One region of the Bradyrhizobium sp. YCK136 genome, then DNA from elsewhere that is predicted to be linked to it. Evidence: predicted binding sites of a transcription regulator. Region 1 holds the regulator's gene; the other holds the start of a gene.
The links. Region 1 encodes PhoB, which activates phosphate uptake and scavenging genes when phosphate is short. Its sites were predicted from a motif close to TGTCATNNANCTGTCAT; they were not measured.
Positions count from the first base shown of each region.

Region 2: ACFLEY_RS14675 (YbhN family protein) is a predicted target of PhoB. The motif match lies at 1,988-2,004, and genes of this name have one in related genera.

Region 1 covers NZ_CP172424.1:9,280,454-9,284,866, forward strand. The annotation lists gene ACFLEY_RS44970 (aspartate aminotransferase family protein) at 1-620, opposite strand, end outside; gene ACFLEY_RS44975 (GcrA family cell cycle regulator) at 1,075-1,584, shown strand; gene phoB (phosphate regulon transcriptional regulator PhoB) at 1,841-2,548, opposite strand; gene phoU (phosphate signaling complex protein PhoU) at 2,571-3,287, opposite strand; gene pstB (phosphate ABC transporter ATP-binding protein PstB) at 3,299-4,120, opposite strand; gene pstA (phosphate ABC transporter permease PstA) at 4,117-4,413, opposite strand, start outside.
Region 2 covers NZ_CP172424.1:3,125,073-3,129,485, forward strand. The annotation lists gene ACFLEY_RS14670 (hypothetical protein) at 1-632, opposite strand, end outside; gene ACFLEY_RS14675 (YbhN family protein) at 734-1,816, opposite strand; gene ACFLEY_RS14680 (ferritin-like domain-containing protein) at 2,245-2,751, shown strand; gene ACFLEY_RS14685 (MFS transporter) at 2,971-4,380, shown strand.

The DNA.
Region 1 (4,413 bases):
AGCTGGCGCAATGCCTGGAGGAACGCAGGTGTTGCGGAACGCACGCCGCCCTCGCCCTGAATCGGCTCGATCAGGATGCCGGCGGTCTGCGGACCGATTGCCTTCTTCACGGCCTCGATGTCGCCATGCGGGACCTGGTCGAAGCCATCCATCGGCGGACCAAACCCTTCGAGATATTTTGCAGATCCCGTCGCAGCCAGCGTCGCCAGCGTGCGGCCGTGGAAGGCGCCTTCGAAGGTGATGATGCGGTAACGTTCCGGATGACCCTTGGAGAAGTGATGATGGCGGACCAGCTTGATCACACCTTCCAGCGCCTCGGCGCCGGAATTGCAGAAGAACACGAAGTCCGCGAAGCTTTCATTGCAGAGGCGCGTCGCGAGCTTCTCGCCGTCCGGACTCTGGAACAGGTTCGACATGTGCCAGAGTTTTGTGGCCTGCTCCTGCAGCGCCTTGACCAGCGCGGGATGGGCGTGGCCGAGCGCGTTCACGGCGACGCCGGAGGTAAAATCGAGATAGCGATCGCCATTGGTCGCAATCAGCCAGCAACCTTCGCCGCGCTCGAAACCGAGGTCGGATCTGGCGAAAACGGGAAGCAAATGCGGCGCTGCGCTGTTAGTCATGACGATCACTTGATGTTGCGGACGGCCTGAACACGCTCATGCAGCGCACCATTGACCGGCCCGGAAAACGAAACGTGCCGCCTTTTAAGGGCGGCACGTGACACTATCTTATGCCTGGTGAAACCGGTGTCAATGCCGCCCGAAAGCCTCGCGAAACGCTGAATCCGTAGTCTTGCGGAGCCGAAATTGCGGGGTTTTCGCCACGGAACATGTGGAAGCGAGTCGGCGGACTCTTGCGCGTGAGTCACGCCATATTGTAGCGTTTGGCTTGTCAGATACGACATCTCGTGCAGTGTTTCTGATCCTCTAAGTCCTCATGTACCGGCGTAGACGTTCGGGCGTTATCGGCGCGCCCGGCGAGCCTTAAGGGATTCTGACGGCACGGGTTTTTCGAGGCTTAGGCATTCGCCGCGAGGCGCCAGGATGGCAGCCGCACGGCGAGGGAAAGGGTGCAATGACGGTTTTGACCTGGTCCGACGATCGCGTCGAGCAGTTGAAAAAGCTCTGGGAGGCCGGATTGTCGGCCAGCCAGATCGCAGCCGAGCTCGGGAACGTGACCCGCAATGCCGTGATCGGCAAGGTACACAGGCTCGGCCTATCCGGCCGCGCCAAGAGCCCCTCATCGGCGGCTCCGCGGCCGCGCAAGGCGCGCCCCGCGCAGCACATGATGCGGGTGAGCCGCCCCATTGCGCGCGGCAACACCGCGCTGGCGCAGGCCTTCGAGGTCGAGGTGGAGGCCGAACCGGTCACCTACGACAACGTGGTGCCGATGAGCCAGCGGCTGTCGCTGCTGGAGCTGAACGAGGCGACCTGCCACTGGCCGGTCGGCGATCCCTCGAGCCCGGATTTCTTCTTCTGCGGCGGCAGGGCGCTGTCGGGCCTGCCCTACTGCGCGCAGCACTCGCGCGTGGCATATCAGCCCGCCGCGGATCGCCGGCGCGCACCGGCGAAGCCCTCGCGGTGAGTTTGTTCTGAAATCGAGTGACGGCCGTCACGCGTTGACGGCCCAACAAACTCGATGTCGTCCCGGACAAGCGCGCCTGAAGCGCGCGCAGATCCGGGACCCATAACCACCGCAAGATGTGGCTACGGGGACTCGGAGTTACCTTCTTCGCGCGACAACCACGCCCTGTGATTATGGGTCCCGGATCTGCGCTTACGCTTGTCCGAGACGACACTGAGAGTGTGGCTGTAGCCCGCTAAACCAACGCCTGCAAACCCTACGTCTGCTCCGCCTTCGCAAAGCGATCATCCAGCGCGTAGCCGGCGCCGCGGACGGTGCGGATGGGATCCTGCTCGCGGCCGAGATTGAGCAGCTTGCGCAGGCGGCCGATGTGGACGTCGACGGTGCGCTCGTCGATGTAGATGTCGCGGCCCCAGACGCTGTCGAGCAGCTGCTCGCGCGAGAACACGCGGCCGGGATGCTCCAGGAAGAACTCCAAGAGGCGATATTCGGTCGGGCCGAGGTCGATCGGCCGGCCCGAGCGCGCGACGCGGCGCTTGTCGCGATCGAGCTCGATGTCGCCATAGGCCAGCACCGTGGCGAGCCGCTCCGGGCTTGCGCGCCGCAGCAGGCCCTTCACGCGCGCCAGGAGCTCCGGCACCGAGAACGGCTTGACGATGTAGTCGTCGGCGCCGGTCGCAAGACCCCGCACCCGCTCGCTCTCCTCGCCGCGCGCGGTGAGCATGATGATCGGGAGCTGCTTGGTCTCGGGCCGGGTCCGCAGCCGGCGGCACAGCTCGATGCCCGACAGGCCCGGCAGCATCCAGTCGAGTACGATCAGATCGGGGATGTGTTCCTTGAGGCGGGTGTCGGCGTCGTCGCCGCGCATCACCGTCTCCACATCATAGCCGTCGCCTTCGAGGTTGTAGCGGAGAAGCTCGGTGAGAGCTTCCTCGTCCTCAACCACCATAATGCGTGCGCCCATGGTGTCGTCGCTCCTTAAGTCTTCAGGTATTCGGGACCGTCGTGGCGAAGGTCGTCATGTCGCCCTTCGGTCGCTTGTCGGTGATCGCCTGGCCCTCGATCATGTAGAACACGGTCTCGGCGATGTTGGTGGCGTGGTCGCCGATCCGCTCGATGTTCTTTGCGCAGAACATCAGATGGATGCAGAACGAGATGTTGCGCGGATCCTCCATCATGTAGGTGAGGAGCTCGCGGAACAGCGAGGTGCAGATGGCGTCGACTTCCTCATCGCCCTTCCACACCGCCATCGCCGCCGGCAGATCATGCGCGGCATAGGCGTCCAGCACCGACTTGACCTGCTGCTGCACGAGGTCGGTCATGTGCTCGAGGCCGCGGAACAGCTTGAGCGGATGAAAATCCGTCTCCAGCGCCGCGACGCGCTTGCCCATGTTCTTGGCGAGGTCGCCGATGCGCTCGAGATCGGTCGCAACGCGCATGGCGCCGACGATCTCGCGCAGATCGACCGCCATCGGCTGGCGGCGGGCGATGGTGAGCACGGCGCGCTCCTCGATGCGCTTCTGCAGCGCGTCGAGCTCGGTGTCGGTGGCGACGACGCGCTGGCCGAGCGCGACGTCTCGGCGGATCAGCGCGTCGACGGAATCGACGATCATGCGCTCGGCGATCCCGCCCATCTCGGCGACGAGCCGGGTGAGCTCCTGGAGGTCGGTGTCGAAGGCCTTTGCGGTATGTTCAGAACCCATGTCCCGTCTCCTCAGCCGAACCGGCCGGTGATGTAATCCTGCGTGCGCCGGTCGCTCGGCGACGTGAAGATCTTGCTGGTGTCGTCGAACTCGATCAGCTCGCCGAGATACATGAACGCGGTCTTGTCGGAGACGCGCGCCGCCTGCTGCATGTTGTGGGTGACGATCGCGATCGTGTAGTTCTCGGACAGTTCCTGAATCAGCTCCTCGACCTTGGCGGTCGAGATCGGGTCGAGCGCCGAGCAGGGCTCGTCGAACAGGATCACCTCGGGCCGCACCGCGACGGTGCGGGCGATGCAGAGGCGCTGCTGCTGGCCGCCGGAGAGCGACAGGCCGGAGGCGTTGAGCTTGTCCTTGACCTCGTTCCAAAGCGCGCCGCCGCGCAGCGCCTTCTCGACGCGGTCGTCCATCTCGGACTTCGAGATCTTCTCGTAGAGGCGGATGCCGAAGGCGATGTTCTCGTAGATCGTCATCGGGAACGGCGTCGGCTTCTGGAACACCATGCCGACGCGGGCGCGCAGCAGGTTGAGGTCGAGCTTGCCGTCGAGGATGTTGGTCTGGTCGAGCATGAGCTGGCCGGTGGCGCGCTGCCCCGGATAGAGGTCGTACATCCGGTTGAAGATGCGCAGCAGGGTCGACTTGCCGCAGCCGGACGGGCCGATGAACGCGGTGACGCGGTTGGTGCCGAGCGTCAGGTTGATGTTCTTCAGCGCGTGGTGCTCGCCGTAATAGAAGTTGAGGTTGCGCACCGTCACCTTGGCCGGCGCTTCCGGCAGCAGCGGCGCCTGGGGCAGCCCACCGGCCGCGCTCATCGATACGGAAAGCTCACTCATTTTGCGGTCCTCTCGGCGCCAAGGATGCGCGCGCCAATATTCAGGGCAAGCACGGTAATCGTGATCAGCAGCGCGCCGCTCCAGGCGAGCTGCTTCCAATAGGCGTAGGGGCTCTGGACGAAGTTGTTGATGGTGACCGGCAGGTTCGCCATCGTCTTGTTCAGGCCAAGGCTGAAGAACTGGTTCGACAGCGCGGTGAAGAGCAGCGGCGCGGTCTCGCCGGCGACGCGGGCGGTGGCTAGCAACACGCCGGTGATGAGGCCGGAGCGGGCGGCACGATAGGCGATCCGCTT
Region 2 (4,413 bases), 3.6 Mb from region 1:
GCCAGCGGCCGGTCGGGATTGCCTTCGCCCGAGGCGATGCTGTCGCCGAGGCCGGCGACGAAGATGTCGCGGACCTGGATCTCGGTCTGAACGCGCTGGGTCGGATCGGAGCCGGAGGAGACGTCGAGGCTCGCGACCGTCTGCCGGCCGTAGCGGACGCGCAGATTGACCGGCTCGGCACAGTCGAAGGTCGAGGTCTGCGGCCCGTCGCCGTCGTCGAACGACCAGGCGCAGGTGGCGCCGACCGGCACCGCGCCGGTCAGGCGCACGGTCACCGGATGGTCGATCGGAGTGAGGTAATTCTCTTTGACGTTGTCGCGGGTGCAGGGCTGGTTGACCCGGCCCTGGAGGTCGATGCAGAGCCGGTTGACCATGTTGCGGGCCCAGCCGCGGCCCTCGCTCTGGAGCTCCAGCGACTGTTCGGCGGCGAGGATGCTGCGGTTACGCGCGTTCTCCACATGAAGCAGAAAGTCGCGCTCCTCGCGGAACAGGCGGAAGCGGTTGCGCACCTCCCAATTGATCTGCATGGCGCCGGCGTCCTGCGCGACTGCGCGCTCGGGCGGCAAAGCGGTCAAAATCCCGGCAAGCAGCAGGGCGCCCGCGAAGAAGGTGCGAAGAGATGGTCGGATCATGGCCCGCGTGTTCAACGGCAAAGTTGAGGCGGAAATAAGAGAGGATTGCTCCCCCCGCCCGCAACCTTGTCTGACGATTTTTGCGGGCGCCGTCCAGCGCCCTAGCGCTTGCTGGCCTGTCGCAGCGACCGCTCGCGCTCCATTGCCGCCACCTGCTTGGGCAGGTTGGCCTGGGCGCAGGCCTCCGCCAGCCGCCGTCGCTCCTGCCAGGGCTCGACCACGTTCATCCAGAGCTCGCGCGTGCCCATGATGGAGATGGCGAGGCCGAACGGGATCACGAAATAGAGCAGGCGGAACACCAGCAGCGTCGCCAGAAGCTGCTCGCGGCCGAATTCCGGCAGCGCCACCAGCATGGCGGCATCGAATACGCCGATCGAGCCGGGGGCATGGCTGGCAAAGCCGAGCAGCGTCGCCAAGATGAACACGACCGCCAGCGACAGGAAGTCGATCGGCGGATTGGCCGGTATCAAGAGGTACATCGCCGTGGCGCAGAAGCCGAGATCGACCACGCCGATCAGGATCTGCACCAGCGTCAGCGGCGCCGAGGGCAGCACCACTTTCCAACCCTTCTGGCCGAGCTCGCGGCGCTTCTCGCCCATGCAGAGCCAGACCAGATAGGCGCCGATCGAGGCGAGGCCGCCGAACGCGATCAGCCGGTTGATCGACGACGGCAGCTGATCCATGTAGGAGGCGGCATCGGGATGGACGGCCATGCCGATCGAGAGCACGAAGATGTTACCGAGCCAGAAGGTCAGGCCCGACAGGAAGCAGATCTTTGCGACGTCGATCGCGTTCAGCCCGTAATCCGAATAGATCCGGAAGCGGATCGCGCCGCCGGTAAAGACGGTGGCGCCGATGTTGTGGCCGATCGAATAGGACGTGAAGCTGGAGAGCGCTGCAATGCGATAGGGCACGTGCTTCTTGCCGATCGTTCGCAGTGCAAAAAAATCGTAGAAGGTCAGCGTACAGAACGCGAAGAAGACGCAGATCGCCGCCAGCCCGATATTCCCGCGGGGAATCTCGGTCAATGCGGTCAGGATGACGCCGGTATCGATACCTTTGAGGGTCCGCACCAGCGTGGTGATTGCGAAGGCGATGATGAAGACGCTCGCGGCAATTCCGAGCCGTCGCCAGCCAATCCATCTCTTGAAGCCGCGTTTCAACGCGGGCAGCAGTCCGTGCATTCATCCTCCCGGCAGGGGGCAAGACCGACAAGGCCAGGCATTGGCCAGTCGGGCGCGATGGTTGCCAAAGGCAGGCGTCGATCGCTAGGCATGATCCAGCTCATTTAAGACAAAAACGGTGACTTGTGCAGCCCTTGACAAGGATAGGTTCTGTGCCGGACCGGCGACTTTTGTCATATGTGGTTCACATCGGACGCGCGTTAAGCATATGAGTCGCCAAACCGGCCAGGCCCGCGCGTTCGTATATTGGCATGCTTTCATATCGTGCCGTCCGCGGCATTGTTCCAGCGCAAGCGATGCCGGCTTTTTTGGAACGTCGATGCCGCGTGCCCGTTAGCGCCCCATCAGCAATCGAACATGGCGGGAATATGCGGCTATTCGTGCGAGCCGGTGCCCCCGTGTTCCCGAAACCCAAGAGGATCGGAACGATGGGACTGTTCACAAAAGACATCAAGACCATGAACGACCTGTTCGTGCATCAGCTCCAGGACATCTACTATGCCGAGCAGCAGCTCACCAAGGCGCTGCCGAAGATGGCCGACAAGGCCACCGACCCGCAGCTGAAAAAGGGCTTTTTGACGCACCTCGAGGAAACGAAGCAGCACGTCAAGCGGCTCGAGGAAGTGTTCAAGATGCACGGCGCACAGGTGAAGGCGGTCGACTGCCCGGCGATCGACGGCATCATCGAGGAGGCCGACGAGACCGCCGGCGAGGTCGCCGACAAGGCGGTGCTGGACGCTGCGCTGATCAATGCGGCGCAGGCCGCCGAGCATTACGAGATCGTGCGTTACGGCAGCCTGATCGCCTGGGCCAAGCAGCTCGGCCGGAGCGACTGCGCCGCCGTGCTCGCCAAGACGCTCGAGGAAGAGAAGGCGACCGACAAGAAGCTCACGGCGCTCGCCGAGAGCAAGGTGAATCTGCGCGCGGCGAGCTAGCGCTGGTGTAGGCAGGAAAGCGCCGCACGGTGGTTCGCGCCTCGGCCGTCGTCATTCCCCGCGCGCGGCTGCAGAGTACTGGATCGCCCGCCTGCGCGGGCGACGACGCCGAGTTTCGGGTGGGCACGCTCGCCACACATCCATCCTTCGGCCATTGTCGAAACATGACGGCAGGCCGGAAGCCTATATGTCGCGTGGGGCTGCAACCGAGGTGGCAGCATGCGAGCAAGCACCATCAAATACGAAGCCTTCGACGACGGAGCCGGCGCGCCGCGCGCCTCATCTCGTCCTGCAACCTCCCTGACGCTGGCCGCGATGAGCCTCGGCTATGGCGTGGTGCAGCTCGACGTCACCATCGTCAACACCGCGCTCGACGCGATGGGCAGGACGCTCGGCGGCGGTGTCGCCGAGCTGCAATGGGTCGTCAGCGCCTATACCATTGCCTTTGCCGCCTTCATCCTGACGGCCGGCGCACTCGGCGACCGGATCGGCGCCAAGCGCGTCTTCATGGCCGGGTTCGCCATCTTCACTGCGGCCTCGCTCGCCTGTGCATCGTCCCCCAATGCAATCGTGCTGATCGCGGCACGACTGGTCCAGGGCCTAGCGGCGGCGATCCTGGTGCCGAATTCGCTGGCGTTGCTCAATCATGCCTATGCCGACGACCGCGCGCGCGGCCGCGCCGTCGCGATCTGGGCTGCCGGAGCGAGCCTAGCGCTGACCGCGGGCCCCTTCGTCGGCGGCGCGCTGATCACGCTGGTCGGCTGGCGCGCGATCTTTCTCGTCAACCTTCCGATCTGCCTCATGGGCCTTTGGCTGAGCTGGCGTTATGCGACGGAGACTACGCGCGCGCCCTCGCGCGAGATCGATCTGCCCGGCCAGCTTACGGCAATCGGCGCGCTGGGGGCGCTCGCCGGCGCGATCATCGAGGGCGGCGCGCTTGGCTGGGACCATCCGGCCGTGCTCGCGGCCTTCGCTTCAGCCCTCGTCCTCGCCGTGCTGTTCGTCTGGCGGGAGAGCCGCGCGGCGCAGCCGATGCTGCCCTTGTCCCTGTTCGGTCACCGGCTGTTTACCTTGACCGCGCTCGTCGGCCTGCTCGTGAACATCGCGATCTACGGCCTGATCTTCGTGCTCAGCCTGTACTTCCAGAGGATCAACGGGCTGTCGGCGTGGTGGACCGGACTCGCCTTCGTGCCGATGATGGCCGCGGTGCTCCCGGTCAATCTGCTGGCGCCGCGCCTCGCCGAGCGCGTCGGTCCGTGCCCGACCATTGTCGTCGGCGCCTTTATCTCGGCGCTCGGCTGTCTCGGCCTGATCTGGATCGAGGCTGACACGAGCTATTGGATGATCTGCGCGCAGATGATCGCGATCAGCGGCGGACTTGGGCTGCTGGTGCCGCCGCTGACCTCGACCCTGCTGGGCAGCGTCGAGAAGGCGCGCTCCGGCATCGCGGCGGGCGTCCTGAACGCGACGCGGCAGACCGGCAGCGTGCTCGGCGTTGCGCTGTTCGGCTCGCTGGTGGCCTCGGAAGGTGCATTCATGACCGGCCTGCACGCATCGCTGGTGGTATCGGCCACCGTCCTGCTGCTCGCCGCCGCCGTGATCGGGATCGGCGCGCCTTCGCGAAGATGAACAATGTGAGCAAACGCACACATCTTCCGTTCA